DNA from 4 places in the Peribacillus sp. NPDC046944 genome. Region 1 is predicted to be linked to each of the others. Evidence: riboswitches for the same ligand, from Rfam matches in the RefSeq annotation. Region 1 holds a riboswitch; each other region holds the start of a gene.
The links. Region 1 has a riboswitch for cobalamin ahead of ACQKIC_RS03555 (helical backbone metal receptor). Riboswitches for the same ligand answer to the same signal wherever they lie in the genome.

Region 1 (9,887 bases):
GTGATGCACCTCTTATGTTAAAATGGATGGCTCAGAAAAATCATCCCGAGCTATTTGATTATGATATGAAGGATGAAATCACGGATTACTACTCAGAGTTCTATGATTATGATGTAACGGAAGAACAAGTAGAGAACATTCTTCACCCATCTTCCGAAGCCGCAAAACAGTAAAGTAGGGAATGAAAATGAAAAAATGGAAAACGGTCCTCTTCTGGATATTGCCCATTGCGATGGTTCTCCTATCATTGAGCATCGGACGCTTTGGAATGGACTTAGGGACTCAAATTAAAATATTGCTTTCAACCGTGTTTCCAATCGAGCCAACATGGACACAGATGGAAGAAACAGTGGTCCTTCAAATACGTCTGCCACGAATTTTACTGGCCTTGTTAATCGGTGCGGGCCTATCGATTGCAGGCGCCTCTTTCCAAGGGATGTTCGGCAACCCCTTGGTCAGTCCCGATATCCTAGGAGTGTCTGCAGGTGCTGGGTTCGGTGCTTCCCTTGGGATTTTATTATTGGGACATGGTTTTGCATCTCAAGTCTTGGCACTTGGCTGTGGTTTAGCCGCCATCGTTTTCACGTTCATAATCAGCGGCAAAAAAGATTCACCGGTCTTCATGCTTGTTTTGGCTGGGGTTGTCACCTCCGCCCTTTTCCAAGCGTTGATCTCGTTAATTAAGTTTGTCGCCGACCCTGAGGAAAAGCTGCCAGCCATCACATACTGGTTAATGGGAAGCCTTGGAACGGCCACATACAAGGATTTATATGTGGGTGGACCAATCATCCTTGTCGGCATCTTGATTTTGTATTCACTACGCTGGAGAATCAATTTACTGACCTTACCTGAGGATGAAGCAAAATCGCTAGGTATCCCGGTCACTAGATTGAAGTGGACGGTCATTCTTGGTGCGACGTTAATTACGGCTTCTTCTGTAGCGATAGCCGGTATCATTGGCTGGGTTGGATTGATTATCCCTCATGTGGCAAGAATGCTTGTTGGGAACAACAATCAACTTGTCCTGCCGGTATCCCTATCGGTTGGTGGCGCCTATTTACTCCTGATCGATAACCTGGCTCGTTCTGTAACGGCTACGGAAATTCCGCTATCGATATTGACAGCCATTATCGGCGCACCATTCTTTGCGATTCTACTTAGAAAGACAGGAGGTGGGTGGTCATGAAAATCGAGGTGCAGGGAGGGAATTTTTTCTATGCTAAAAAAAGAGAGAAAGCTCCTTTTCTTTACCAGACCGACATTGACTTTTCGTTGAATGACGGAGAGATCATGGCGATCCTTGGCCCGAACGGTGCCGGTAAAACCACGATGCTGAAGTGTATCACCGGCCTTCTTGATTGGAAAAAGGGTCAAACGCTCATCGACGGAAAGCCGCTTACTGCGCTATCACGCAAAACGATCTGGAAACGAATCGGTTATGTTCCTCAGGCACATAAAATGGTTTTCGGATTTACTTTGGAAGAGCTTGTCATTATGGGAAGGGCGCCTTATATCAGTACGCTGTCCCAGCCTTCTGCAAAGGATCGGGAGGCTGCCATCGCTGCTCTTGAAATGGTTGGCATTGCTCACCTTGCCAAAAAGTCCTGTAATTCCGTCAGTGGTGGGGAATTGCAGCTGGCCTTGATTGCCCGGACGCTTGTATCGGACCCGGATGTATTGATTCTTGATGAGCCAGAATCGCATCTTGATATTCAAAAGCAAATCGTGATTTTACAGACACTAAAGCGGTTATCGAAAGAGAAGAACATTTCTTGTATCATAAACACGCATTATCCGAACCACGCATTCTACTTGGCTGACCATGTTTTAATGACTGCCAAGGAAAAGCGTGTGGTGTATGGCGAAGTCCGCGAAGTGATGACGGAAGCCCGGATGAAAGAGTACTTCGGCATCGAAATGAAGAAAATCATTTATGAGGAAGAGGATGACTTTTTGATTGAAACGATGGTGCCGAAAGATCTAGGTCTTTTACGTGATCAAAGTACATGCCGTTTTAATAGTGACATCTAAAGCTATAGAAGGCAGCCATGTGATGGTTGCCTTTTTGTGTTCCAAATCTTAATTTAAAGTAATCTGAAATATCATATAATACGATTTCCTAAATGGTGTATAATGAAAGGCAGTGAAATTATATACATATGAACAATTTGGTGTCTGTAAGGACTTGAAAGGGAAGTTGGTGAAATGCCAACGCGGTCGCGCCACTGTAAATGGGAGTTAACGGATGTATACCACTGTATGAATAATATGGGAAGGTGCCGTTAGCAATGACCATGAGCCAGGAGACCTGCCAAAATTGTACACCGGTAACCACGCGGATGGGGAGGTGTGTGGCAGAGCTATGTCCCTTTTTTGTTCCGTTGCCATACAAGCATCCTCCGTTTTGATGGGGGATGCTTTTTTGTATGTCTTTTGATATTCGCAACACATGTGTGAAGGTCCAGAAATGAACTCAAAAATGATGGAGGTTTTAAGATGAGGAAGATATATAGTTTCATGCTTGTGATGGGATTGATGGTTGGTATATTGGTTGGCTGTAGCGATGCCTCCCAGGATGGAACAGGAGAAAACCAGTCGACAAAACAAGCTGTTAACCAGGGCTTCCCGCTTTCGTTACAAGATGCAGTGGGTAACAAAGTCACCATCGAGCAGAAACCAGAAAAAATTGTTTCATTAATCCCAAGTAATACAGAAGCGGTCTTTGCGCTAGGTTCGGGTGAGAAAGTGATTGGAGTGTCTGAAAATGACAATTACCCGGAAGAAACGAAAGATATTCAGAAGATAGGTGGAATGGAAATAGATACAGAGATGATTTTAGCCTTGCAGCCTGATATCGTTCTTGCTCATGAGAGTGCCCATAATTCCAAAGAAGGAATCCAACAGCTTAAGGATGCGGGTATTCCAGTTATAATCGTCAATGATGCTAAAAGCTTTAAAGAAGTGTATACGTCTATCGAGATGATTGGAACGGCAATAGGGGAACTGGATAAGGCAAAGGAAATCGTCAAGACGATGCAGAACAAGCTGGAAAAGATCAAAGAAAAGGCTAAGGCAATCAAGAGTGAGGATAGAAAAAGTGTTTTTGTAGAGGTTTCACCGTCACCTGAAATCTATACAACGGGAAAAAATACTTTCATGGATGAAATGCTGGACATCATTTCAGCGGATAATGTCGCAGGTGAATTGGATGGCTGGGTAAAACTCGATGAAGAGTCGATGATAGCGGCCAACCCGGATGTCATCATTACAACCTATGGTTATTACACAGGAGATCCAGTCAAAGAGGTAACGGGAAGAAATGGATGGGCCGACATTCAGGCAGTTAAGAATGGTGAGGTTTTCGATGTCCATTCAGATATTGTCACTCGTTCCGGTCCTAGGCTTATAGAGGGAGTAGAGGAACTTGCCAAATCAGTCTATCCGAACGTATTTAAAAACTAAACGGGCATTGGCCTATGTATTTGCCCTATCATTTTTGGTTATTTCGATATTGATCGGTGTTTCCTTAGGATCGGTTTCCGTTCCGATACCAGTGCTTTTGCAAATCATTGGCAAGGAAGTCCTTCATTTGCCCCTGGCCATGGAACCGGATGGGACACTGACGAATATCGTGATGAACATCCGCCTGCCGAGGGTCGTGCTTGCAAGTTTGGTTGGGGCATCCCTTGCAATAGCAGGGGCAGCATTTCAGGGATTGCTCAGGAATCCCCTAGCTGACCCCTATACCCTGGGAATATCCTCAGGGGCTTCGCTTGGTGCAGTATTAACGTTGTTTTTGAATTTGTCACTGCCGTTTTTGGGCCTATATACACTGCCTACATTAAGCGTTCTTTTTTCATTGTTGACGATTTTTTGCGTATTGACCTTTGCAAGAAAAATGGATCGTTCCATGAAGGTAGAAACGATTATTTTAACCGGCATCATTTTCAGCTCGTTTTTAAGTGCTTTCATCTCATTGATGATTGCATTGACGGGTGAGGAGTTAAGGCAAATCATCAGCTGGCTGATGGGAAGTGTCTCGATGCGTGGTTGGAGTCATGTCACGATCATTTTGCCATTTTTCCTCGTTGGTTCTCTCGTATTGATGATGAACACCCACGAATTGAATGCCATGACATTTGGGGAAGACCGTGCGAGGCACCTAGGCGTGAATGTTCAGCGGAGGAAGATGCTGATTCTGATCGCCGGCTCGATACTGACAGGGGCTGCCGTTGCCGTATCAGGGACGATTGGCTTTGTAGGGCTGGTCATCCCCCATTTGGTCCGCAGGATTTGGGGGCCAGACCATACGCATCTGTTGCCATTATCATTGATTGTGGGAAGCGGATTTTTAATATTGGCTGATCTGGTGGCACGAACGATCATCGCACCGACAGAATTGCCGATAGGTGTTATTACTTCGCTTATCGGTGCGCCGGCATTCGCATTTATTTTATTAAAGAGACGGAGAGAAGGGTAGAAGTGTATGCTTGAAGTTAAAGGGTTAACAGGAGGATATGATAATAAAACGGTTTTGGACTCCGTCTCGTTTGATGTGAAAAAAGGAGAATTATTCGGTATTCTTGGTCCGAATGGAAGTGGGAAAACGACGCTATTGGGGATGCTTAGCGGTATCCTGCCGTATCAGGCGGGAACCATCGATATTAAGGGGAAAGACCTACAGGGATATTCGTCCAAACAACTGGCACAGGTCATCGCCGTTTTGCCGCAGCATTCCTCATTGGCTTTTTCCTATACAGTAAAAGAGACCGTTGCCCTTGGGCGATATGCCCATCAAACAGGGTGGTTTCATAGTTGGACGTCTGAAGACGAAGAAATCGTTCAACGCGTGATGATGCAAACGGGAGTGGCAGTCTTTCAGGAAATGCATTTTGAACGTTTGTCAGGCGGGGAAAGACAACGTGTTTTGTTGGCACAAGCTCTTGCACAAGAACCGGAAATCCTTTTTCTCGACGAACCGACGAACCACCTGGATCTGTCTTATCAAAAAGAACTTCTTGATTTGATGAGGAAAATGGCTAAGGAACAACAATTGACGGTCATTTCAATTTTTCACGACTTGAACTTGGCTGGCTTATATTGCGATCGCCTGATGTTGCTTGAAAAAGGGCGAGTCCAAGTGATTGACGTGCCGAATGAAGTGCTTCAGCAGGAGCGGATTCAGGAGGTATATAGGACAAAAATCGAAAAACATCCTCATCCTGCCTTACCTAAGCCGCAAATGTTCATTGTACCCGAGAAGCATACAGGAGAGCTGGACCCTTTGGAGATCAATGAAAGTTATCTGAACCAGGCTCCGGAGTTCCTTCATTTAAGTTCACCCATTCCGCTTAGAACCATGTCATCCGGCGTAACTGGTTCGGGAACGGGGTGGCATCAGCACTTTGTTAATCGACATGTCCACTACGATTACAATTGTGATGACCATATTGCTGAAATGGCTGACTATTTGAAGACATACGGATTTGAACCGCAGGAAACCGTCGGAATGATGACGGCCGTGTTTTTGGATACAGTGTCATATCGACTTCTAAGAGATGAGGGTTTTTCGATATTCATCATGGTAACAGCGGGGGTAGGGAATGCCATCGATGCCTCTTTGGCAGACAGGCATTCATGGACTTCATCGCCGGGTACGATCAATACCTGGGTTTTCGTGAATGGCCATTTGGCGGAAGAAGCGTTCATTCACTGTATAGTGACAGCTACCGAGGCGAAGGTTAAAGCGCTTCATGACCTACATGTCTTAGATCAGGTGACAAACACATGGGCGACTGGAACATCGACGGATAGCATCTTGATTGCAGCCACACAAAGAGGAACCACCCTCCGATATGCGGGTACCATCACGCCCCTCGGGAAGTTAATTAGCCGTGGCGTTTATGACTGTACGGTGGAAGCGATTGAAAATAGTAGGAAACGGATTGAAAGCTTATGATTTTTTACCATCTTTATGCAATCACATTGGCATTTATCCTAGATTTGGTCATTGGCGACCCTCCTGATTGGCCACACCCGGTTAAATGGATAGGATCGCTTATCAATAAACTTGATGAAGCTCTCAACAAAGGGGCAAGAAAGAAGCGGAATGGACTGTTCATGCTACTGCTCGTCTTGCTGCTCGTGTTGGCAGCCACAGGCATCACCGTCTATTTAGCGTATAGAATCCATCCTGCTGCCGGTATCATCTGGGAAGCGCTACTCATTTCCACCACGATCGCTCAAAAGAGTTTAAGACGGGCGGGAATGGATGTTTATCGACCATTGAATACACGGGATATGGCCAAGGCGAGGCGGAAGCTTTCTTATATTGTGGGCCGTGATACGGCAGATCTAGAAGAACCGGAAATTGTTCGGGGTACCGTTGAAACGGTAGCGGAAAACACGAGTGACGGTATTACGGCTCCCCTGTTTTGGGCTGCCATCGGAGGAGCGCCACTTGCCATGATGTATAGGGCAATCAATACATGCGACTCCATAGTTGGATACCAAAATGATAAATATGCTGACTTCGGATGGGCTTCTGCCAAGCTTGACGATCTAGTGAACTGGATTCCGAGCCGTTTAACCGGTTTTTTGATGCTGATTGGATCAAAGTCAGTCCATAACGGCTGGAAGGGGCGGTGGGCTATATTATTCAAGGATGCCCATAAGCACCCAAGTCCGAACAGTGGGTGGTGCGAAGCGGGTGTTGCAGCCATCCTGGGCGTTCAACTGGGCGGAAGGAATATGTACAAAGGTGTGGTGTCCAATCGAGCTAGAATGGGCCTTCCAATTGTTCCGCTAGAAGCGATTCATATAAAAAAAACGATTACCATCATGCATCGGACTTCTTTTTTATTCCTGTTGATGCTTTGGTTAGGAGGACTTTTATTTGCAATTACCAACTCATGGCTCTAATCCGCATTATCTTTACAAAGCACTGGGAATCGAAATGCCACAATCGTATGCGGACTTCAGTGCCAATATCAACCCATTGGGTCCACCCTCTAGTATAAAACAGAGATGGTCGGGTTTTTTTGAGGGTATCCTCGACTACCCAGATCCACATGCCGTAGAGCTGACACATATGATAGCAAAAAAAGAAGCACTTCCTGAAGATTCTGTACTTGTTGGAAACGGAGGAGCGGAAATCATAACGCTTGTGGCGAAAGAACTGGCGAATAAACGAGTGTTAATCATACAACCAGCCTTTGCCGAATATGCCGAATCTTGTTTGGCAGCAGGTTGCGAGGTCGACTTTTTTCAACTGGAAGCGCCCAGGTGGGAACTGGACTTGGATCGATTACGTCCGCTTTTGCCAAAGTATGCTGCCATCTTTTTATGTACGCCCAATAATCCGACTGGCATTTCTTATAAGGAGGAGACAGTACGGGAACTAATCGAAGCATGCCAAAAAGCCCAATGCATGATGGTGCTGGATGAGGCCTTTTATGATTTTACGGATAATGCCTTTTCCTATGCACCTCTTATTAAAGAGTTTCCTCATTTGCTCATTTTACGATCAATGACGAAAATTTTCGCGATACCTGGATTAAGGCTGGGTTACCTATTGGCTGACCCGACCATTATTACACGGGCCAAGACCTTCAAACCACATTGGAGCGTCAACCATATCGCCCTGGAGGTAGGCAAACTCTGTTTGGCAGAAGAAGCATATATGAGTAGAACAAGAGCATATATTCAAAGGCAAAAAAGGGATTTATTCCGTTTTTATAAGGAACTGGATATCGAGGTCTCTGAAAGTACGGTGAATTTTTACTTAGTGAGGGACGAGTCTCTTTCCCTGTTTCCCTTTTTACTGAAAAGGGGCATCGTGCCGCGCCATACTTATAATTTTCCTGGTTTGGATGGCAGGTGGCTCCGGTTTGCAGTGAAAAGTGAGCAGGATAATAAGGCATTGATGGAGGCGGTAAAACAGTGGAAAACTCTAGGCTCTATTTTATAACGGGGGGCGTTCGAAGTGGTAAAAGCAGCTTTGCAGAAAAAAAGGCGGTGGAGCTTGCCATTCAATCGGGCGGCAACCTACATTATCTTGCTTGTGGCCGGAGTTCTGATGCCGAAATGGAAGAGCGGATTAATAGGCACCGTCAGGACAGGCATAGAAGTCCGCTTGCATGGAGGACATCGGAATATCCGACGGATGTTAGCCGAATAGGGAAGGACCTGGATGCAAAATCAATCGTCTTGCTTGATTGCCTGACGACGTTGCTCGATAATGAATTATTTCTGCCTAATGTGCCCCTTACAGAGGATTTTCTACATAAAGTATTCACCAAAATAATCAAGGGCATCGGTGAAATCAGGAAGGAAGCTCAAAGCCTGATTATCGTAAGCAATGAAGTGTTACAGGAGCCCATTTTTCAAGATGAATTTCTACATACATACGGAAAAGTGCTCGGATTGCTTCATCAAGCGATCGTTGAAAGGGCAGATGAGGCCTATCTTGTCGAATCAGGTGTCCCTCTAAGGATGAAAGCGGGTATCCCTGAATGAATAGCTGGATTGGATTCTTAATTAACTTGCAATTTTTTACGGTGTTTCCCATAAAGAAACAACTTCCAATGGATAAGAAGTATATTCACCGGGCGATCCAAACGTTTCCTTTGGTCGGATTGTTTCTAGGTCTGATATTAGGGGGAGTGCTATACGGGCTTGTGGAATGGACACCATTTTCCCCCCTAGCCATTGCGTTTGTGATATGGGTATTAACGATTGCCCTAACAGGTGGGTTGCACCTTGATGGTTGGATTGATGCAAGTGACGCCTTCTTTTCGTACCAAGATAAAGAACGACGACTGGAGATCATGAAGGACTCCAGGACCGGTGCATTTGGTGTCATTTCTGTCATTGTGCTGTTAGCTGCCCGCTTTATATGGATGTATGAAATCATCGAACGGATCAATGAATGGACTTATTTTTTGATTATCATGGTTCCCTTTCTAAGTAAATGCGTGATGGGCTATTTACTTAGCCGGATGCAGTTGGCTAAAAAAGAGGGACTGGGCGCCTTTTTCCAAAGTGCAGTCAGGAAAAACAGCTTGCACATATATTGGATTTACCTGCTTTTAAGTTTTGCGATAGCTTATTTAATCGATATCAACCTCATGGCTTTATTCGCGATCATGGGGATCGCCGCACTACTCTTTCTCCTTTATATAAAACGGAAAATCATTCGTTGGTTCGGTGGAATAACGGGTGATGTGCTGGGCGCGTCAGTTGAAGGAGTGGAGGTGTGGTTATGGCTGATTCTGTGGCTATTACACTACTTCGCCATGGGTTGACGGAAGCCAATGAGCGAAAAGCCTATTTAGGGTGGACGGATTCTCCCTTAAGCATAAAAGGAAAAAGGGATATCGAAGAATGGAAGCGATACTATCCAAGATATGAAAGGATTCATTCAAGCGACTTACTTAGGTGCATGGAAACATCAAGGCATCTGTTCCCGGAGGTTGATCCAGTGGGATGGCCTGCTTTCCGTGAAATGAATTTCGGCAGGTGGGAAGGCCGAACTTATGAAGAACTGAAGACGAATGCTGATTATCAAAAATGGCTGGAGGATCCCATGGTGGCAGCTGTTCCTAAAGGGGAGAGTTATCCTGAGTTTTCCAGGCGGGTTCATAATGGCTGGGCCCGGTTGATCGCGGATGAGGATAGCTCCACGTATGCGGTGATGACTCATGGAGGTGTGATACGTGAGCTTCTTGCCCGTTATGCACCGGTGGAAAAGCCCTTTTGGGATTGGTCGATACCCCATGCGAAGGGGTATGAGCTGATTTGGGAAAACAAGGAAAGGTTGAGGAGGGGTGAACGTTGCACTTTGTTACAGGCGGTGCCTATAATGGGAAAACTAAATGGGTCAAGCA
Region 2 (7,215 bases), on a different contig from region 1:
GTATTGCTTTCCATGAGGACATCCATCGTTTCATCCTGTTCCGTAACTTTCCGTAAGTCAGCCAGATCATAGCTAGGCATTTCATAAACCAGTTCATATTCTTTCGTGGTAAGGGGCTCACTGCCTTCGTCTACCGAAATGTACTTGTCCATATTTGTATAATATTTAAACCAATCTCCATTCTCAGCCTCTACCTTCTTCAGGTACCCTGATTGGGGATGAAGAAGGTGAGAGTAACTTTCCATCATGGTTACCCTTGTATTCATGTCTTCCGTTTTCAACACTTCAGGAATCTCAAATTCTTTTATATCCTTCAAATCCTGACCATTAGAGAAACTGATATAGTCTTCCATTCCCTCAACGGAAACCCACCCTTTTCCGGTATAGATATCTTTGTTCTCGACTTTCCAATAGTGTCCGGTATTGGCCGTATTATAAAAAATGACCGTATTGTCCGGCTCTATCGACCCACCAAGTGATGAATCATCTTCGTCATACCCCACCCGTTTTTCAACGGAGCTTTCATCACTTCCTGTCACCTTATCGGAATAAGAAACAATGAACGGTACAGGGTCCGGCCATTGTGACGCGAACTTCGGAGCAGTGAAACCAACGAAGACGCTTACTAACAGCATCCCCGCTAGCATGATGGACCATTTACTGAATGGACCTCCTGAAAACACCAATCTCTCTTGTATGGACAAGCGTAGCATGGCCAACACACCAAGCATCGAAAACCCGATGATGATGATCCTAATCATGGCCATATCCCCATCATATGGTGTGAATGTATCGAGAATCGATAGGAAAATGATCGTTAATATATAAAGTAAAAATATGTTTCGTCTCACCGTCACCCAGTAATGAATCAAGTATGTCACAAGCCAAAGAAGCACGAAAAACAACAGCGTTCTAAAGGGGTTGGAAAGCAGCTCCCACTTCCCCTCATACATATTCGAAACGTTAGCCGTTATATCCAGCAAATCACCAGTAAGCCATTTGAAGGTCAGGAAAGGATCTGACGAATACAAGAAATGGACCGCAATTAATATAAAGGCACTTACGAGGATGAAACGCACAAACCAGTGGATACCGAAATAGTGTAGGAGCAAGGAAAATAACACAAAGATAATGAAAATCAAGATATTTCCTGTATCCGTAAGCTTCTCTACGGGTCGTAACCATTCGGTAATCAATAGAAGACCAAATATATATAAGAGAACATGCATCCACCTTTCCGATTTGGTAGAATCAGCGTTCATTTGCCTTCACCTCGGTTCGTTCATTTTGAAGGTGACCCTGTTCAAAGAAGACCAACTTTATTCCACGAGCCAACGCCACCGACTTCGCACGTATTTCCTCACCCGTGAAGTCTCCCTGACTTTTCACGCAAAATACCGTCATCGCTTTATTTCCGGTAAATGCATTCCAACCTTCTATCTTTTCCATCGTTAATTCGGACACAATGAATATTACAGAAGCGTTTGATGGTACAACTCCCTTGTTCTTCTTTCCATTCCAGACGCTTGTATGTGTGGCCCTTGATTTTGCAAGACGGTAAAAGAGTCTTCTCCTCTGTTTACTGCCTCCTTTAGCCGGTACGACCTCCATTGATCCCGTACTGGTTAACCCAACATCCATACCCTTCTTTATCAAGGCATGCACCAAAGAGGCCGCAAGTACGATAGCTTCTTCGAAGAAGGGAGAGGCGTACTCATCAAGCATAATAAATACATCGCGGTTTTTCTGCACTTCAAATTCCTTCGTCATGATTTCACTTGTTCGGGCCGTTGCCTTCCAATTTATCCAGGATAATTGATCACCCGGCTGATACTCCCTGATTCCGGACACGACCGAATGTTCCCGCTGTATTTTTTTCGTCGTACCAACTTGTCCTTGATCGAAGACATGCTCCAACTGTTTATAATTCAACTCCTGATAAGCCGGGAAAACGGTGAGTTTCAAAGGGGCATGCACTGTCGCTTCTTTTTCATAGAGTCCAAAGAAGTCCCCTATTTTGAAGCGAACCGATTGGATGACATGTTCTCCTCTTGGCAGATTCTCCAGGGTATATGTCAATTGGAAGGATTGTTTAAATCCTGGAAAAACCAATGTTTTCTTTTCCAGTTCCATCGGCAAATCCTCTTCTACCACCATATATAAAAGAGGCAGTCTGTTTTTCCGGGAGAATACCAATGTCATATCTACCGACTCTCCGGCCTGGCATTCGTGTTTACTAATTCTTCTCTCCACTTCAAAAGCCTGAAGTGGATAAAACAGCAGAATCATAGAGTACGCACCGAACGGCAAAAAGGTATAGAAAATGAACCAACTGATAAACCCGCCTTGAAACATCGCAAAACAAAAGGAAATGAGCATAAGCACTATGATCCCACAGACATTCCTGTTTTTCTTCAGTATGGTAAGCACATTCCGCATTAGGTCACGGCCCTCTTCACGGGTACCTGCGTCGTAGCCACTACCTCATGTATCACCATGTCAGCATTCACCCCCGAGTAATTCGCTTCTGGATTAAGGATTAGCCGATGGGTAAAAACGAACGGAACCAAATGCTGCACATCATCAGGTAAAACGTAATCCCTTCCCTTTAGGAGCGCATAGGCTTGGGCTGCCTTCATTAGGGCAATCGATCCACGTGGGCTCACCCCAAGATATACACTTTCATGCTTACGTGATTGATTGGCTAACTCGACGATATACGTCTTTATCGTATCATCCACGATCACGGCCTTTGCCTCTATCTGCAAATCTATCAGTTCCTCTAACGAAATCACGGATTCCAATTCTTCAATCGGAGCCGTATATTGGGCCCGATGCAACACTTCTATCTCTTCTGCCACTTCCGGATACCCCATCTTCATTTTCAATAAAAAACGATCTAGCTGTGCTTCTGGAAGTGGGTATGTGCCTTCGTAATCAATTGGATTTTGAGTGGCCATGACGAAAAACGGTTGTTCCAGTTTCCTTGTCACACCATCCACCGTCACGCTTGCCTCTTCCATTCCTTCAAGTAGGGCGGATTGCGTTTTCGGTGATGTCCGATTGATTTCATCGGCCAAAATGATATGGCCCATGATTGGCCCCGGTCTAAAGATGAACTCTTGTTCCTTCGGATTGAAAATCGATACCCCCGTTACATCGGAAGGTAGCAAGTCAGGCGTGAATTGAATCCGTTTGAAATCCGCCCCGATGGACTTCGCTAGCGCCCTGACCAAGACGGTCTTCCCCACGCCCGGGACATCTTCCAATAAGACATGTCCACCAGAAAGGAGGGCCACAAGACTTAGTTCTGCTATATCTCTTTTTCCAATAATGACCTTTTCAATGTTTTCCAAAATCATATCCAGTTTCTGATTCACTTGTTTATAAACCATTCTCTACCTCCCATGATTATGTAAATCACTCATGCTTAACCCTTATTTATTCGACATCCATTTTACATTAACCTCCAATTTATCCTTACAAAGTGAGTTTACTAGAATAATACCCCTATAAAAGAGATTTCTTGAAATTTTTTCACTATTTAAGTAATTAATTATGATAGACTGGTACTAAGTGAATAAAAACCTTGCAAAAAATAGGTGCTGACTTGTCAGCTTAATAGGGAATTCGGTGTAAAACCGAAGCTGTTTCCGCAACTGTAAGTGCTAATGAAATAAGAAATATGCCACTGTTTGTGAATGAATCCGCACGCACGATACCATTCATTCAATCCAAATGGGAAGGTTCTTAGAGTAAAATGATGCACGAGCCAGGAGACCTGCCTTTTTTTTATCGTATTTTGCTCTTCGGAAGTTAGGAGGATTGTACGGCAATCTTCCATCTTTTTTTCCGTTCGAGATACATAGATGATTGTTTGCCGACCAATACCTTTGGTCGGCTTTTTCTTTTGCGCCGAAAAGCAATACGAAGGTCATTCACATTATTAAAAAGGAGGAAAAATTATGGAAAAGAAGGATGCCCGCTTTTTATGCTACCCATTCATGCGCGAATCAGTTTCAAACGTTGATTATGAAATTCGCACCGATTCATTGACGACTCAAATGGGACTGGCAGCGTCGTTCACGAAAGAGATTCCTGAAGTCTACAGGGATTTAATGGAACTGTTGCCGATGGCTTATCATTTAAATGGTTCTGCCCGGGGGAAATTGGCCATAACCGAAGACGGTCTAAACCGCCTAAGTGAAATCTATGACTATTATGTCGCTGAAGTGAAAGAACGCATCGAAACATTTGTACTACCCCAAGGATCGACGGCAGCCTGTATTTTGCATACTTGCCGTAGTGAAGCCAAGAAATCCGTCCGTGCCTTGCATAAAGTCAGTACGGAAAAAGATGTGCCCGCGATCCTTTTTGATTATGCTCATTTGCTTGCCAATGTTCTATTCGTGATGGCTGTCTATGTCAATAAACAACTGGGTGTCGAAGAGATTCCCTTTATCAGCAAATCCTATCCAACCAAAACGATGAAAAAGAAAATGGAGGAATAAAACATGATAAGAACAGTAAGATCCAGTTGGATTGCCCTTCTGATGGTCGCCCTTTTCCTTACAGGATGTACCTCGAATGATGATCAGAAATCGCTAGAGAAAAAAGATCCTGCAACAACTGAAGAAGTCAAATCCTATACCGTCACCGATGATAGCGGAAAAGAAATCACATTTGATAAGGTTCCGGAAACGGTCATTTCACTTCAACCCAGTAATACGGAGATTTTATATGCCCTTGGTGTAGGGAATAAGGTGATTGGAGCGACGGATTTCGATAACTATCCTGAGGAAGCTAAAGATGTCGAGCGTGTCTCTGATTCGATGACGATCAATTCCGAAAAAATCATCTCTTTGAAACCGGATGTCATCATTGCCTACACAATTGGCGATGAAGCAGCATTAAAGCCGCTTGAAGATGCGGGAATTCCCATTTTCATTATTAAATCAGCCGTGACCTTTGATGATGTATATAGCGATATTAATCAAATTTCCAAAGTCATGGGCGTAACGGACAAAGGGGAAGACCTAGTCAAAAACATAAAAAAACAAATCAAAGATGTTGAAGAAAAAGTGGCGAGTGTCGATTCTAAAGAAAAAACATATTTCGAAATCAGCCCTTCTCCAGAAATTTATACAGCGGGAGCTGAAACCTTCCAACAAGAGATCTTGGCGTCTGCCGGTATCGAAAATATCTTTGCCGACCAAAAGGGCTGGGCGAAAATAGCAGATGAAGAAGTCGTCAAGCGCAACCCGGATGCCATCATCACAACCGTAGGCTATGTGGACAATGCTGTGGATGAAATCAAATCCCGTAAAGGTTGGAAAGATGTCAGCGCCGTGAAGGAAGACCAAGTATATCAGCTTAGCGAAGACGTCATGTCACGTCCCGGACCGCGTATCGGAGAAGCCGTAGAACTAACTGCAAAGACCATATATCCGCAATTATTCAAATAAAGACACACCCAAAAGGGGTAATTACGCCGAAATCGTATATATAATAAAAGGCGGAAAGGTTGATTTAACAACATTTCCGCCTTTTATTTTGTGCATGAATCCTCTTGAAAGAGGGCTATTAGACAGCCCCTTTGATTATTAATCTTTATATTTCTCTTTCATTTCTTCTTCTTTCTTTTTAATTGATTCTTTTAAACCCTCCCCTTCATTTTTCACTGTCGTGTTCAATTCTTCATATTTTTCGTCATAATACTCTTTTATTATTTCACGGCGTTGTTTGACTAAACTGCGAGCTTCCTCCCAAGTCTCATAATTTATTTGTTTCTTATACTTTAAATAACTCGTAGCCTCATACATGCGATTGCTTTCATCAGAGGAAAGCCTAGAAAAACTGTTTTTTTCATCAAGTAAAGACGATGTCTTCTTATTTTGTTCATCCCGAACGGTACTCCAATTTTCATTGCCCCAATTCCACCATTGGTTCCACAGATCTCTACGCTCTTCATCCCACATCTTATTGAAATCATCGGCATTATTGACCATTTCGAATTTCCCTCCGCCAGCTTCAGCAACTTCACGTAATTGTTTTTGCCCCTCACTATCCATATCGAACCCTATGATGTTAATCACTGGTTCAATATTGGAATCATGCAAGTCTTTAGCTGCTTTCACTGGATCACCGTCGCAGGTTTCGATTCCATCGCTGACGACATAAATGATATTTTGACCTTCTGAACCCGCTTTTTCAAAATCTTTCTTTGTTTCCGAAATGGTCTTGGCAATCGGTGTCCATCCTGTCGGTTTAAATTTATCTAATGCTTTCCTGAAGTCCCCTTTATTATATGGGGCCAAATCATAAACCACTTCCGTACTATCACAGGATATCTTCTTATCTTTATCATCGTTGCTTCCTTTATGCCCATAGACACGGAGCATGACATTTGCCTCTTCCGGAAGGGAAGCTACAAATTCATTAATCGCTTTTTTCGCCAGCTCCATTTTTGTTTTCTCGCCTACTTTTTGGTTCATGCTCCCACTTGCGTCAAGCAAAATTGCAATATTCACGTCGATTCCCAATTCACCACTGCCGTCGATGGTGATTCCACCTGGCATCTCTGTTACCGCCGTTTCAATGGAAGGGTCGAATGCTTCGAAAAACTGATACTTTTCTTTGTAGTTTGCACCTTCGCCCATTAGTTTTAATAAGCTCTGATAAACTTCGAAGCTATCCTTTTCCTGAAAGTCCTGATTGTCTAATGCTCTATGTATAATGGCTTTATTGTATTTATTCCCTGTGTACTTCCCAGGGTTTTCTTTAGTCATTTCTTCAACGGTGGTAGCAATCTCGAAATCTTCTTCCAGCTCTTCATCTTCTTCTGAACGCCCTTTTTTTTCGGTATTCTCACCACGTACTTCTTCCTTTTCTTCTCCGTTCATCTTTTCATCTTTCGTATTACAACCAGAAAGAGCAAGCAAAACGAAGAGAGTGGCCAGACATATCATCCCTAGCTTCCACTGTTTTTTCTCCACCATCGCACCTCCAATTTTACATTTTTATCCACAACATCCATTACCCTATTTTTTCATTAAAAAACCCATTCTCTTTTAACACTAAAAATCTTTTGCTTCTATCCAACTTCGGTTCTTTCCCCATACATATGCTAAAATGAATTATCACATTTTGACGATTCGAGGTAATGAATATGTATAAAAAATTCTTTATATGGGTCTTTACCATAGCCCTTCTTTT
Region 3 (5,899 bases), on a different contig from region 1:
TACTTGTGCTCACCTAATAGAAAAAACGTGAAGTGGAAAATCATTCTTACGTTGCTTGGCATTGAATTGGTTATTACATGGTTCATGTTGTCGACCACCATCGGAACATGGGTCATTAAACAGATTGCTACTTTCTTCACCTGGTTGATTGCATGTGCTAATGAAGGAATCTCTTTCGTTTTTCCTTCTGTTATGGCAAACGAACAAGTGGATTTCTTTTTCAGTGCGTTGATGCCGATCATCTTCATTATTACGTTTTTTGATATTCTATCGTATTTCGGCATCCTGACCTGGATAATAGACAAAGTCGGTTGGCTCATTTCGAAAGTGTCAGGATTACCGAAATTGGAGAGCTTCTTTTCTATCCAGATGATGTTTCTTGGGAATACGGAGGCTCTCGCTGTTATCAGGATGCAATTAAGTTCTTTAAAGGATCAGCGTTTGCTGACCTTTGGAATTATGAGTATGAGCAGTATAAGCGGTTCGATTATAGGTGCGTATTTATCCATGGTTCCGGCTGAATTTGTATTCGTCGCTATTCCATTGAATTGTTTAAATGCCTTGCTTATAGCCAATATGTTAAATCCTGTTACTGTCAGTAAAGAGGAAGATGTCGTATATATTCCTACAAAAGAGGAACGTAAAGACTTCTTTTCAACCATTTCAAACAGTATGCTAGTTGGAGTCAAGATGGTGATCGTCATTATGGCCATGGTAATCGGCTATGTCGCATTAACGGCTAGCCTTAACGGTATTTTAGGGCTTGCGGTAGATGGGTTGACAATCCAAAAAATCTTTTCTGTCATCTTTAGCCCATTCGCTTTCTTGTTTGGATTAAACTGGGATGATACGATGTATGTTGCTCAATTAATGGGAATCAAACTGGCAACGAATGAATTCGTAGCCTTGCTCGACTTGAAAACACAGATCAGCGGTTTGGCCCCGCATACAGTAGCTGTGGCCGTTACGTACCTGACCTCATTTGCGAACTTTAGTACAGTCGGCATGATTTACGGAACGTTCAATTCGATTCTAGACGAGGAAAAATCGAGTATCATTGGAAGGAATGTTTGGAAGCTATTGCTTAGTGGAATGGCAGTCTCCATGCTAAGTGCCATGATTGTTGGATTGTTTGTTTGGTAACGCTGTGTATTATAGTTTACTAGATCACCTTAAATATTGCGGTTTTAATACGTGAATGAAAAACAAATTAGCCAAGTGATTTTTAGGAATCCTTGGCTATTTGGAATTTAATAATGAAAATCTGTTCTGTTGGAAGAAAATTAATTCCAGCTTTTAACAAACTGTGGACGAGTCTAAATTTCCTTTTTGTATTATTAGAGAAAAAGGCTTAAAGCAAATGTTTTGGATGCAGAATTTTCTGGTTGACCTCGTGATTTTCTATCTAGTTACAAAATATGTTAAATCTGAACGAGTGAATCCAAATATATAATTGTAAATATTTAAAATATTTGGTATATTTAAATAGAAAATTGAATATGTAAATTATTTGGTGCGAATAACATGATTGATTTTATTCGCTTAAAAGGGAAATCGGTTTGATTCCGATGCTGTCCCGCAACTGTATTTGGGAGCGATTCGAAGATGCCACTGTTTCTATGCAGATAGAAATGGGAAGGTTCGAAAAGCGATGATCATAAGCCAGGAGACCTGCCAACTAATCATGCATCAATTACCTACGAGGATAGGAGGTGTTAATTACGAATATTTGGCATGAATTTTCATGTTTATTTAGGCAACCATTCGTTAATTAACAACTTCCATTGGAAGTTGTTTTTTTAATGTAAAGACCATTTTCTTTTTGGTTAGGGTATTGAAAGAGAATTCAAAAGTATGAATGGTTAAAGAAGATACACCTGTTATGTTAACGCTTTCATTTGAATAGGAGGAGTAAAAATGTCGATACAAGAAAACTATTCACCTGGATTGGATGGGATTATAGCTTCAGAGACAAAACTTTCATTTCTTGATACGGTCCAGAGTGAAATTATAATCCAAGGATATGATTTGATTAAATTGGCTGAAAATACAGATTACCTGGATATCGTTAATTTACTATTAAATGATAATCTGCCAACCCTAGAGGAAAAAGCGTTCTTAGAGAAAACACTGAAGGAAGAATATGAAATACCAACTGATATTTTAGAAATATTCAAGCTATTACCTGACAAAACACATCCCATGGATGCGTTAAGAACGGGAATTTCCGCATTAGCTGGATATGAACAGCTAATTGATGATCGCTCAACTTCAGCCAATATTGAACGCGCTTACAAATTATTAGGGAAAGTACCCACTATCGTAGCTAATAGTTATAGAGTGCTGAAAAATCAAGAAGTTGTCCTTCCTAATAAGGATTTATCTTATAGTGCAAATTTCTATTACATGATTACTGGTAAAGTGCCAACAGAATTGGAAGAAAGGATTTTCGATCAATCCTTATTATTGTATAGCGAACATGAAATGCCGAATTCTACGTTTACAGCTCGAGTCATCGCTTCTACACAATCCGATTTGTATGGTGCGTTAACCGGAGCGGTTGCTTCGTTGAAAGGCAATTTACATGGTGGAGCAAATGAAGCGGTCATGTACATGCTTTTGGAAGCTGGAACAGTTGAAAAGTTCGAGCAGTTGCTTGAAAAGAAATTAGCAAACAAAGAAAAGATAATGGGTTTTGGTCATCGTGTTTATATGAAGAAGATGGATCCAAGAGCCCTAATCATGAAAAAAGCGTTAAAACAACTCTGTGACAATAAAGGAGACGACCTCCTTTATAGAATGTGCGAAGCTGGCGAAGAGGTCATGGTAAGAGAGAAAGGCCTTTATCCGAATTTGGATTATTATGCAGCACCTGTATATTACATGCTAGGTCTACCCATTGAAATCTATACACCTATTTTCTTTAGTGCTAGAACAGTAGGGTTATGCGCTCATGTGGTTGAACAACATGCAAACAACCGACTTTTTAGGCCTCGAGTAAATTATATAGGCGAGCGTCGTAACCACACTATTTTAACCAACTAAAAAAATGTAAGTTATTAGCTCGCCGAATGGTCGTTCTGACCAACGACCATTTCTAATAATAAATGATTTTGCATAGAAAGGGAATGAAAAAATGCTAAAGGTGAATGGAATTAATCAAACGGATGTATTATTAGAGACAATTGCAGATTATGTGTTAGACAAAGAGATTACTAGTACAGAGGCGTACGAGACTGCCCGTTATGTGTTACTTGATACAATTGGCTGCGGGATTTTAGCACTTCAATATCCAGAATGCACGAAATTATTAGGACCGGTCGTCCCAGGGACAGTAGTACCAAATGGCACGCGTGTTCCAGGTACTTCATATGTATTGGATCCAGTCAAAGGTGCATTTAATATTGGCTGTATGATTCGATGGTTGGACTATAACGATACGTGGTTAGCTGCCGAATGGGGACATCCATCTGATAATTTGGGAGGTATTCTTGCGACAGCGGATTACTTAAGCCGAGTAAATATTGCAGAAGGAAAAGAAGCACTAACGGTACAGGATGTTCTTGAAATGATGATTAAAGCACATGAAATTCAGGGTGTATTAGCATTAGAAAACAGTTTGAATCGAGTCGGTCTTGATCATGTGTTATTCGTAAAAGTAGCGACGACGGCTGTTGTGACAAAAGCTCTTGGAGGCACTAGAGAAGAGATTATTCATGCTATATCCAATGCATGGATTGATAACTCCAGTCTCCGTACATATCGTCATGCACCAAATACAGGGTCTCGTAAATCATGGGCTGCTGGGGATGCAACAAGCCGGGGTGTTCATTTAGCATTGATGGCTATAAAAGGAGAAATGGGATATCCGACAGCTCTTTCAGCACCAGGTTGGGGATTTCAAGATGTTTTGTTCAATAAGCAAGAACTGAAGCTAGCTCGTTCATTAGATTCGTATGTAATGGAAAATGTGTTATTCAAGGTATCTTTCCCAGCTGAATTTCATGCGCAAACAGCTGCCGAGTGTGCAGTGCAATTACACGATGAAGTTAAAAACCGTTTGAATGAAATAGAAAAGATCACCATCACAACACATGAATCAGCTATTCGTATCATTGATAAGACAGGACCTTTAAACAATCCTGCGGACCGTGACCATTGTATTCAATATATAACTGCCGTTGGTTTAATTAATGGAAATGTTACGGCAGACCATTACGAAGACGAAGCGGCAAGGGATATAAGAATTGATCAATTGAGGGATAAAATGGTGGTAGTGGAAGATAAACAATATACGAAGGATTATCTAGATCCGAACAAGCGCTCAATCGCCAACGCTGTTCAAATTCATTATCAAGATGGAACGGTTTCAGAATTTGTGGAATGCGAATACCCTCTTGGTCATCGTTTTAGAAGAGAAGAAGCATTTCCAAAGGTTTTAAGGAAATTTAAAGACAACATTAGCACTCATTACTCACAAAAACAACAAAATAAAATTCAAGAAGCTTGCTTGAATCCAAAGGCATTATCAAATTTAAAAGTTAACGAATTCGTTGATTTATTTTTAATCTAAGGGGGGCTTATCAGTGGCTTGGATCGTAAATAGACAATCATCACAGGAAGAACTAGCAGAACGCTTCTTAACATTAATACAGGAACCAGGTATATTACAAATTCCAGGTTCACATGATGCTATGGCGGGACTCATGGCTAAAGAATCAGGATTCCAAGCTTTATATTTATCCGGAGCTGCTTATACAGCTAGCCGAGGTTTACCGGATTTAGGTATTGTATCTTCAGAAGAAGTGGCAGAACGTGCAAGAGATATTGTTCGGGCTACAGATTTGCCAATCCTTGTGGATATCGATACAGGGTTTGGAGGGGTTTTAAATGTGGCCCGTACAGCAAGAGAGATGAAAGAAGTAGGGATAGCTGCCGTCCAAATAGAAGATCAAGATTTGCCCAAAAAATGTGGTCATCTTAATGGAAAGAAGCTCGTTTCTTCTGAAGAGATGCAGCAAAAGATAAAAGCGATTAAACAGGTTGCTCCTTCACTTATTGTTGTGGCGCGTACTGATGCAAGGGCAGTGGAAGGGGTAGAAGCTGCCATTGAGAGAGTACATGCCTATATCGAAGCGGGGGCAGATGCCATATTCCCTGAAGCACTTCAATCAGAAGAGGAATTCCGGCATTTTGCCCAACGGATTAACGTACCGCTATTGGCGAATATGACTGAATTTGGGAAAACGCCTTATTACACCGCAGAAGAATTTCATGATATGGGGTATCAAATGGTGATATATCCTGTAACTTCCCTTCGCGTGGCGGCTAAAGCCTATGAGAGAGTGTTTAAACAAATCAAGAACCAGGGCACACAAAAGGAAGCTTTATCAGATATGCAAACTCGTAGTGAGTTATATGAAACTATTGCTTATCATGATTTTGAAGGACTAGACAAAGATATCGCTAAAACGGTTTTAACTAAAGACCAATAAATGATGTGAATCCCTTAATCGCAAAGATTAAGGGATTCCTATTTCAGATGACTTTGTCCTGGCGTTTTAATGGGGAGAGAGTGAAGTGCTTGGCAGACTATGAATAGGATTTTGTAAGATATGTAGAATCTATGGTTATAACTATTTGATATGGAAAAGTGCGGCCAAGAGTATAAAGAGAAACCAGTAGTCAAGTTTCCGGAATGAGGTTAGGGCGTGTGGAAAAACAATAGAGCATGGTTTAATAAAAGAATGAAGAACAGAAAGTTAGTTCACCCATGTTTCTGCTCTTCCAATTGAGGTGATGTCTGCTAAATTCACCATTTATTTTAGATTTTCTAGGTATTTTTCCAAATCCTTATCAACTATGAAAACTTCGATCCGTTCTCCCGTTTTGGTACTAA
Region 4 (9,887 bases), on a different contig from region 1:
TTCCTCCATAGAAGAATCGCTCATGCCCTTACTTATCTGCGCTTACTACAATCCCGCATGCTTGCCTGTCACCGGCATCACCTGTTTTCAACGTGTCTTCATTCGGTCCCTTTTCTCCATCCGTTTCATAATGATCAGGAATATTGGCAAAGTTGTCCGGATTTGCATGAACGATGACCGAAAGCTCTTCTTGCTTCAGTTGTTCCACTGTCATGTTATCCAACGTGGCTGTATATTTGGCCGTTCCATCTTCTTTAGCAAAAAGAGGAAGCATATCCCCAGCATGATTGGAGTGCTTTTCATCTGTTGGATTGAAGTGCCCCCCGGCTGTAGTAAAAGGCCCTTCCTTTGCATCCGCTTCACATGCTGCATTTTCATGAATATGAAACCCATGATAACCGGGTTCTAACCCTTCCAGTGCCGCTTCGATCAAGACGGAATTCTCTTCCGCGGAAAAATTGACAGTACCTAAAGTTTTACCCGCAGTATCCTTAACTTCCGCCTGTGCTTGTGGGTCCACTTCCGTTTGGGTTCCCTGTACCGGTTTTGAATCTTCCACGGTTTTGTCTGCATTCGTTGAGTTATCCTCTGAATTGCATCCATACAACAAAAAGGCGGCACATGCTGGCAACAGCAGCTTTTGCTTATAGTTCATCATCAGTACCCTCTCTCTCTCTTTCATTTATGTATAGTCTTCTTAATCATTTCCACTATTTTGAAAGGATAAACAGAGAGAGGGATAAATGGGAAAATAGATTCTATGAGCATGATAAAAAATCTAACTAATCTCACAGTAAAAGATTTTCCATACTAGTTTATTAGACTCACCTCTTATAATGGAATCACCCCAAGAATGATAGCCACGATCGTCATAACAATCGTTGTCCCACAAGCCCATTTAAATAGAAACTTTTGATGATCACCAAAGTCCACACCAACCAGCCCAATCAGAATGAATGTGGCAGGAACCAAGGGTGATAAGGGAAAACCTGTTGTGGAGTGACCTAATAAAGCGGCCCTCCCGATTTCAACTGGGGCAATTCCAAAGTTCGCCGCAGCCTCGCTAATGATGGGAATAATTCCAAAGTAATATGCGTCAGGTGAAAAAATGAAGCCCATCGGAATGCTAGTAAGTGCCACAACAACAGGTAGATGTGCACCAAGCCAATCTGGAATAACGGTCACGATGGAAGAGGCCATCGAATCCATCATCTTCGTTTCCGTGAAGACGCCCGTGAAAATACCCGCTGCAAAGATAAGTGTACAGATCATAACAAAACTATTGGCATGGCTTAATATCCTTTCCTGCTGTTCTTTTGGATTTGGAAAGTTAACGAATAATGCTATGGCAAAAGCAGAAGCGAATAAGATTTGCAGAGGCAACACTTCCATTACCAAAAATACCATTAACGCGATCGTCAATAACCAATTAAACCAAAACTTCATGGTTGTACCATTAGTAGCTTCAACCGCAGCGGCCTGTTCACCTAACCCTGAAGGCATTGGTGTCTGCAATGTAGTGATGCCCAATCTGGCTCTTTCCTTCTTCCCAAGGATATAGGCGGAAAACAGCGTCCATATCAGCCCTGCAATCATGACCGGAACGAGCGGAATGAATAAGTCTGATACTTCCACTTGTAGACTGGCTGCTGCTCTTACCAACGGGCCGCCCCAAGGGATGATATTCATGACGCCTGCAGCTAAAGCAACCACACACGCCAATATAAGCCTATTCATCCCTAACCTTATATAGAGCGGCAACATGGCTGTTACGGTGATCATAAAGGTGGAAGACCCGTCACCATCTAACCCTACTAGCATCGTGATGATGGCAGTGGCCATCACAACCTTTAGTGGGTCCCCCTTCACAAGGCTTAGTATCTTGGCAATCATAGGTTCAAATAAACCAACGTCTAGCATCAAACCAAAATATAAAATAGCAAATACAATCATAACGGCCGTTGGCGTTACCTTTATAATCCCTGCCATCATCATTTCTCCCATTTCCGACGCAAACCCACCGATCAATGCAAAAAGGATGGCAGTGAAAATGAAGGCAACCACTACAGAAAGTCGCTTTGAAATGACCAAAATAAGAAATGTAAAAATCATGCAAAATCCAAGAATCGATAACATGTAGACTCTCCCCTTACTATTTGAAATATTAACTTTCATCAAATATTTTATATTTTCTGAAAAATTAGTATTTAGTTAGTATAACACTGGGTATTTCATTAAAAAACAACTTTTTCAAACTAGATTTTTTTCTTGCCCTGAAGCATGTCTGAATCAAATACATTTAATAGAAATTGGTAAATCTGTATACTGAATAGTAAATATCAGGTAGAAAGAAGTGTTACATGTATATGGATGTTCATAAATTGGCCAAAAGGAATCTTTTCATCATGTGGTTTGCCAACTTCTTCATCGGTGGTAGCATGACGATGGTTCTTCCCTTCATCTCGTTATACATCGGTACATTTGGCAATTATTCGGCACAATATGTCCAGCATTGGTCGGGGTGGACATTCGGAATTACCTTTGTGACCGCCTTTTTATTTTCCCCCATTTGGGGACGAATCGGGGACCGTTATGGTAGAAAGAAAATCCTGATTGCCTGCGCCTTCGGTATGGGCCTATCGATTTTCTTGATGGGATTTGTAGAAAATGTCCTGCAGTTGTTCTTATTAAGAATGTTCATGGGCATATTCACTGGATTCATCTCCATGTCACAAGCTTTCATTTCCACACAGACACCTAAAGAGATTGCCGGAAGGGTCTTGGGTACTCTTCAAACGGGGAATATAACCGGCTCCCTTTTCGGACCATTGATTGGCGGCGTACTTGCGGATACTCTCGGCTACTCAACAGCGTTTAAGTTCACTTCCATCACAATTTTCGTCTCTGGACTTCTTGTATTCGCAACCAAGGAATATCAAGTTCAGCGACAAAAAGGAACAAAAGCCAGTTATTCGAGCCGGGAGGTCCTCTCGCACATTTTACGGAACCCCATTCTAGTGAATGTCATGCTCATATCAACGATTGTCCAGGTGGCTCATTTCAGCATCCAACCCATTCTATCTTTATATGTCGGGGAACTGCACGGAACTACTAATCTGGCCTTTTACTCAGGCATCGCCTTTTCCGCAGCTGGTCTCGGAAACTTATTGATGGCCAGGTACTGGGGCAGGATAGGCGACCACCATGGGCATATAAAGATTCTGGTGCTCCTTCTTTTCCTCACAGCACTCGTATATTTGCCTGGAGCTTTCATCAATCACTTTTGGCAACTTGTATTTGTACGGTTTGCATTAGGTATAGTCATAGGAGGAATTATCCCTGTAAGGATTGCCTATATCCGCCAAGAGGCTCCCGTTGCCATGCAGGGGGAAGTGCTTGGATATAATACTAGTCTCCGTTTTTTAGGCAATATCATCGGCCCGGCAATGGGAGGGATGGTTGCAGGATTTTATGGATTTTCAGCCGTTTTTATAACGACCAGCTTCCTGCTGCTGATAGCAGGACTGGTCCTGTATTTGGCGTTGCATCGCAACCCGGAGTTGGCCCGGCATTCACATTGATTAGAAGACCTTTAGCAAAAAGAAGACACCCGTTAGATGATCCTTCTAACGGGTGTCTTCTTTTTCATTCAAACTTACCCAACAAGATGGTTGAACCCTCTCTGTAACAGAACTCTTCTTCGCCTGATTTCTAAAGATTTATTTTTTTACATATTCACGATAAAATAGTATTATATACCTAGTAATATATACCTATTAAGGGGTGTCAACATGTATCCGACCTTCACATATTATGCAAAAGTTCACATCATCAAGGATCAGCGTTATTGTGAATGTGGAATTATTCATAACTACCGGGGAATATTCGAGAAAAAAGACCTGAAGAAGGTTAAGTTTAAATCGGTTTCCGATATCACCTGCAGATCTTGTCGGGAAAAGTTCTTAAACGAAAAACCTAAGTCCTAGGGATATCTATTCATTTCCTCGTCTTCCTCCTTCTGTTTTTTTAAACATTATCGTGTTTTTCTGTATATTTATAGATTTGATTCTTTTTTATGTTAAGATTATTTAAGGTGAAAATCCACAAACCAGACATATCAAGCTTTTGTCGTGGTGGGTAGATTTCCAAGATTTACTTTTTTCTTGGTTTTTTTCGCCTAAAATTAGTTTAAAAGAGGGTTAAAATGCTTTTTCCTACTATCAAAACGGATGAAAGACACATCGTAAAAGACAAACATACCTGTGTATGTGGTACGAGATACAACGTATTCGCTATGTTAACCAGAAGAGACCTTAGAAAGATCATCTTCAAGCATTACAAAGAAGTAACCTGTACAGCATGTAAATCTAGCATTATACATAAAGAAGAATAAGCAGGACATATCCCCCTCCTCTCTCTAATGCTTCTACATACTCATGCAATCAAGTCCACCCCTTTCATAGTATTATTTCATTCATCCCACAGTGTAAGGAACCGGAATTTACTTATGACTCGTAAGTTCAACAAAAAAAGACCATCTCGGGTCTTTTTTTGTTGAAGGTGGCCCACTTGGATCTTTCTATTTGGCCTAATTGATATAAATAAGGAAATTTCCATTCAATTATGAATCCATAGATAGAATAATGAAGTCATGCTATAATCTAGTACGTTACAATAGCCAATCCATACTTATATAGAGAAAAAGGAAGTGTCGTTTTGAATATATCTACATTAAAACAGGAGTGGTTTTGCAACGTTCGCGGAGACGTACTTTCCGGAATCGTCGTTGCCCTGGCCTTAATTCCTGAGGCAATAGCTTTCTCCATCATTGCCGGGGTCGACCCGATGGTGGGATTGTATGCTTCCTTCTGCATCGCCATCGTCATCTCCTTTGTTGGTGGAAGACCAGGCATGATTTCAGCGGCGACCGGGGCGATGGCACTCGTGATGGTTGACCTTGTAAAGGATCATGGCTTGAACTATTTACTTGCCGCAACTATATTAACTGGGATCCTTCAAATTCTACTGGGCGTCTTTAAAATTGGGAAGCTCATGAAGTTTATACCGAAGCCGGTTATGACTGGCTTTGTGAATTCTTTGGCCATTATGATTTTCATGGCTCAGCTCACTCATTTCAAAGGGGAAACGTGGGTCATGTATGTCATGACAGCTGGTTCACTCGCCATCATCTACCTATTCCCACGGATAACCAAGGTCGTTCCTTCCCCGCTGGTCGCAATCATCTTCATGACCATCGTGGCCGTTGCAACAGGGGCTACTGTACGGACCGTAGGCGACATGGGGCAATTGAGCGAGGCTCTTCCCATGTTCTTGATTCCGGATATCCCTTTGTCATTCGAGACATTGGCCATCATTTTTCCTTATTCCATTGCCCTAGCGTTTGTCGGATTGCTTGAATCCTTACTAACGGCTCAAATCGTTGACGAAATGACCGATACGGATAGCAATAAAAACCGGGAGGCCAAAGGTCAGGGAATAGCGAACATCGTGGCCGGTTTCTTCGGCGGGATGGCCGGATGTGCAATGATTGGACAATCCGGTATCAATATCAAATCCGGGGGACGAGGTCGGCTGTCCACTTTCGTCGCCGGGGCCTTTTTGTTAATCTTGATCGTGTTATTGAATGATGTCCTCATTAAAATTCCGATGGCCGCCCTTGTTGCGGTCATGATCATGGTTTCCATCGGGACGTTTGATTGGTCCTCCTTGAAGAGGCTTCGGATCACTCCTAAAACCGAGGCGATAGTCATGATCGTAACGGTTATCGTTGTTCTTTATACGCATGATTTATCCAAAGGCGTATTCGCCGGGGTACTCTTGAGTATGATTTTCTTCTCGGCTAAAATTTCAAAAGTGTCTGTCGAGAAAACAGCGGACAACCAGGATCGGCAAATCACTTATCGAATAAAAGGCCAGATGTTTTTTGCATCGGTCCAGGACTTCATTTCGAAGTTTGATACGAAGGAAAAAGCAGATTCCATCATCATTGATTTTTCCAATTCGAAAATATGGGATGCCTCGGCTGTAGGAGCCGTCGAGAAAGTCATCTTAAAATACAGAGTACAGGGGAAAACGGTTCAAGTGCTTGGCCTTGATCAGGAAAGTTCTCAGCTGCTAAAGAGCCTGGCCTCATATGAAAAGTAAAAGGATGCATGGCTCCCCTGCATAAATTCTTGCTGAACCGCCAAACTAGAGTGAATGATACTCTGGATTGGAGGGAAAATCATGTCATCCGAACAGGATTATACTGCAGCAGATTTATCACCTGACCTTCTCAATGAGTTAAAACTCTTTGAAGGAAAAATACGTGAGGAATCAAACAAAGAGCTTATCGTGATTGCGTATGAAAAAGAGAAAGAAGCGTTGAATTGAAAAAAGGACTCGAAGCCACTTTCAAAGTGGCATCGAGTCCTTTTTTTATTACTTAGCGAAGATATCTGTTAAAACTGGTACAATTTGTTTTTTACGTGATACGACGCCTTCCAATACAGCAATGTTCTTATTCAATGTTACGTTATACGCTTTCTCCACTGCATCCGCTGATGCTCCTAGAGCCAAGGCAACGGAATCATTCGTTAAGATATCCGTTACGACGAATAAGAATAAATCCAATTCTTTCGCGGCAATAACTGCATGAATCGCTGCTTCAATTTCTGATTGCTTTGCAAGCACTTCATTCGGGTCAACAGCATTCACTTGAGCAATCTCAACTTTTGCCGTTCCCATTGAAAATTCTTTTGCATCAAGTGTGATGAGCTGATCGATGGTTTTGTCACTCAGGTCAGCACCCGCTTTTAGCATCTCCAAGCCATATGTTTCAGCATTCACGCCAGCAATTTCCGCTAATTCCATAGCAGCTGCGACGTCTTGCTCCGTGCAAGTAGGCGATTTGAATAATAAAGAGTCGGAAATGATGGCTGAAAGCATAAGTCCTGCAATGGCTTTAGGCACTTCAATTCCGTTTTCTTTATAAATCTTATTTAAAATAGTAGCCGTGCAGCCAACTGGTTCTGCGCGGTAATATAAAGGATCACTTGTTTCGAAATTAGCGATACGATGATGGTCGATGACTTCCAATACGCGTACCTGGTCAATGTCTTCGGCACTTTGCTGACGTTCGTTGTGATCGACTAAAATCACGCCATCCGCTTCCCCAGCCACTTTTTCAACAAGGCGGGGTGCTTCGAATTTAAATTGGTCCAACGCATATTGTGTTTCACCATTCACTTCACCAAGACGAACAGGTTCAGCTTGGATGCCCAGCTGCTTTTTTAGGTCAGCATAAGCGATTGCTGAACAGATAGTGTCGGTATCCGGATTCTTATGTCCAAAAACTAATATTTTTTCCACGATTTTTTCTCCTTTTTCCTAAATGATTTGGCAGGGATTTTTCTTTTCATAACCAGAATCCCTAGTTTTGCTATGCAATTTATTTTAACACAAAAACCCTGACATTCCGCGATGGAATTTTGTATTCCTCCCTATATTCTTTCATCATCCTCTTCCTTTATCCGACCTTGTCAATAGATATGAATCAGTTTTTCACAAATATATATGTTGAATTATCAGCATGGATGGCTTACGATAATATAAGCATACATACTAGATATTGACTTTTCTAACAACATAAATAACTATATATAGAATTATTAACCAAGGTGCCAGAGATGGCTGAAAAGGGAATCCGGTGTGAACCCGGAACTGTCCCCGCAACTGTAAATGTGACGAAATGAGAAAACCACTGTATAGCTCTCTATACGGGAAGGACTCAAAGTAGGATGATCATGAGTCAGGAGACCTGCCTGGTTTTTTCAAGTTTCTTATTCTTCGGGGATTGAGATGATGAAACGATAGTGTAACGGCTATTTTTTCATGGCTCTTTTATCCTATCGTTTGATCCGCTCAATTTATTGGGCGGTTTTTTTTTATTCGCGTACATTTAAGAGGAGGAACATTTATGACTCAAACATATAACCCTACCATAAAAAATGACACAGAAACAAATTCAATCCAGCTGGACATGTTATCCAAGGATTTCGAAGGCCGTCTTGATATGGAAAAGTTCAAAAAGCGTTTTACTAAATGGCTCGATCGAAAAGGTGATGCTTCAGAAGAACAAACATCGAAAAAGTTGATCCAGCTTGCACTTGAAAGTGTCGATATCGATGCCCCAGACTGGACATTCGTCGCCGCAAGGGAACTATTGAATGCCATGTATCGTGATGCCCAAAAGAACCGGGGCTATGAAGGCCGGAACTATGGACCTTTCTATGAATTGATTCAAGAACTCTCTCAGCAGCATGAAGGCCAACGTTACCCTGTTTATAAAGCAGAGCTTCTCAACTCCTACACAAAAACGGAAATCGAAGAATTGGGTTCGGTCATCGATCCGGAAAAAGATAAACTATTTTCATATATCGGAATCTATCTTTTGAATGATCGCTACTTGGCCCGTCCAAAAAAAGACAAGGTCTATGAACTTCCCCAGGAGCGCTTCATGATCATTGCCATGGAAATCATGAGACTGGAAAAAACGGAACACCGACTGCAGCTTGTTAAAGAAGCCTACTGGGCAATGTCGAACCTATATATGACGGTAGCGACCCCTACCCTCTCAAATGCCGGAAAGACACACGGGCAATTGAGCTCATGCTTCATCGATGCAATCGAGGATTCAATCGACGGAATTTATCAATCAAACTATGATGCCGCAAAAGTTTCCAAGTTCGGGGGCGGCGTTGGTCTATATGTCGGGAAAATCCGTTCGCTTGGTTCTGATATCCGCGGTTTTTCCGGTAACAGTTCAGGCACGACTCCCTGGATTCGCCTCTTTAACCAAACGGCCGTCAGCGTCGATCAATTGGGGCAACGTAAAGGCGCAATCGCCATCTATCTGGATGCGTGGCATAAGGACATCATGAGCTTCCTTGACTTGAAGACGCAAAACGGCGACGACCGCTTAAAGGCGCATGACATCTTCACGGGCGTCTGCATCCCCGATTTATTCATGGAAGCCGTGCGTGACCGGAAAGATTGGTATCTCTTCGACCCGCATACCGTGAAGCAAACCCTTGGGTTCTCCCTCGAAGATTTTTATGACGAGAAAAAAGGGGAAGGCAGTTTCAGGGACCATTACGCCCTTGCTGTAGAGGCGGCGGAGAATGGCATACTTCCAGGCTATAGTTTCGAGAAAATCAAAGCGATGGACATTATGAAAGGCATCATGATTTCACAATTAGAAGAAGGCGTACCCTATATGTTCTACCGGGACGAAGTGAACAGAAAGAACCCGAACAAGCATAAAGGGATGATCTATTGTTCTAACCTTTGTACGGAAATCGCCCAGAACTTAAGCCCTTCAACGATCACCGACGAATATGAAACGGAAGATGGCGATGTCGTCGTAGTTCGCAAAAGCGGGGATTTCGTTGTCTGTAACCTTTCTTCCATCAACCTGCCTCGCGCGGTGAACAGCGATGTATTGGAGAGACTGATCCCGATTCAGATCCGCATGCTCGATAACGTCATTGACGTGAATACCTTACCGGTCAAGCAAGCTTCCATTTCGAATAAGCGCTACCGTTCCATCGGCTTAGGAACTTTCGGGTGGCATCATTTACTAGCGACGCAAAATATCTACTGGGAGTCCGATGAAGCCGTTAAGTACGCCGATACCTTATATGAGAAAATCGCTTATTTAACCATTAAAGCATCCAATGAATTGGCCAAGGAAAAAGGAACCTACCCATACTTCGAAGGGTCCGATTGGCAAACGGGGGAGTATTTCGACCTTCGTGACTATAGAGATCCAAAATGGTTGGAATTAAAAGAAGAAGTGCAGCAGTATGGTACACGAAACGGCTATT

Region 2: it holds a riboswitch for cobalamin, as region 1 does, so the genes downstream of both, ACQKIC_RS18765 (hypothetical protein) here and ACQKIC_RS03555 (helical backbone metal receptor) in region 1, are expected to answer to the same signal.
Region 3: it holds a riboswitch for cobalamin, as region 1 does, so the genes downstream of both, mmgD (citrate synthase) here and ACQKIC_RS03555 (helical backbone metal receptor) in region 1, are expected to answer to the same signal.
Region 4: it holds a riboswitch for cobalamin, as region 1 does, so the genes downstream of both, ACQKIC_RS17275 (ribonucleoside-diphosphate reductase subunit alpha) here and ACQKIC_RS03555 (helical backbone metal receptor) in region 1, are expected to answer to the same signal.

What each region holds. Positions count from the first base shown of each region.
Region 1 is NZ_JBNNML010000002.1:104,320-114,206, reverse strand. It holds gene ACQKIC_RS03570 (ABC transporter substrate-binding protein) at 1-173, shown strand, start outside; gene ACQKIC_RS03565 (FecCD family ABC transporter permease) at 188-1,186, shown strand; gene ACQKIC_RS03560 (ABC transporter ATP-binding protein) at 1,183-2,031, shown strand; cobalamin riboswitch at 2,153-2,330, shown strand; gene ACQKIC_RS03555 (helical backbone metal receptor) at 2,497-3,462, shown strand; gene ACQKIC_RS03550 (FecCD family ABC transporter permease) at 3,425-4,480, shown strand; gene ACQKIC_RS03545 (heme ABC transporter ATP-binding protein) at 4,487-5,959, shown strand; gene cbiB (adenosylcobinamide-phosphate synthase CbiB) at 5,956-6,921, shown strand; gene cobD (threonine-phosphate decarboxylase CobD) at 6,896-7,969, shown strand; gene ACQKIC_RS03530 (bifunctional adenosylcobinamide kinase/adenosylcobinamide-phosphate guanylyltransferase) at 7,942-8,517, shown strand; gene cobS (adenosylcobinamide-GDP ribazoletransferase) at 8,514-9,305, shown strand; gene ACQKIC_RS03520 (histidine phosphatase family protein) at 9,263-9,887, shown strand, end outside; gene ACQKIC_RS03515 (bifunctional adenosylcobinamide kinase/adenosylcobinamide-phosphate guanylyltransferase) at 9,835-9,887, shown strand, end outside.
Region 2 is NZ_JBNNML010000014.1:48,108-55,322, reverse strand. It holds gene ACQKIC_RS18780 (transglutaminaseTgpA domain-containing protein) at 1-1,196, opposite strand, end outside; gene ACQKIC_RS18775 (DUF58 domain-containing protein) at 1,252-2,439, opposite strand; gene ACQKIC_RS18770 (AAA family ATPase) at 2,439-3,395, opposite strand; cobalamin riboswitch at 3,584-3,803, shown strand; gene ACQKIC_RS18765 (hypothetical protein) at 3,966-4,511, shown strand; gene ACQKIC_RS18760 (ABC transporter substrate-binding protein) at 4,515-5,465, shown strand; gene ACQKIC_RS18755 (VWA domain-containing protein) at 5,604-6,998, opposite strand.
Region 3 is NZ_JBNNML010000008.1:49,362-55,260, forward strand. It holds gene ACQKIC_RS15240 (NupC/NupG family nucleoside CNT transporter) at 1-1,143, shown strand, start outside; cobalamin riboswitch at 1,495-1,693, shown strand; gene mmgD (citrate synthase) at 1,918-3,045, shown strand; gene prpD (2-methylcitrate dehydratase) at 3,137-4,573, shown strand; gene prpB (methylisocitrate lyase) at 4,587-5,495, shown strand; gene ACQKIC_RS15260 (DUF2294 domain-containing protein) at 5,820-5,899, opposite strand, start outside.
Region 4 is NZ_JBNNML010000010.1:95,762-105,648, forward strand. It holds gene ACQKIC_RS17245 (superoxide dismutase family protein) at 29-682, opposite strand; gene ACQKIC_RS17250 (CitMHS family transporter) at 832-2,136, opposite strand; gene ACQKIC_RS17255 (MFS transporter) at 2,367-3,581, shown strand; gene ACQKIC_RS17260 (SulP family inorganic anion transporter) at 4,717-6,165, shown strand; gene ACQKIC_RS17265 (hypothetical protein) at 6,247-6,393, shown strand; gene ACQKIC_RS17270 (manganese-dependent inorganic pyrophosphatase) at 6,442-7,371, opposite strand; cobalamin riboswitch at 7,660-7,841, shown strand; gene ACQKIC_RS17275 (ribonucleoside-diphosphate reductase subunit alpha) at 7,979-9,887, shown strand, end outside.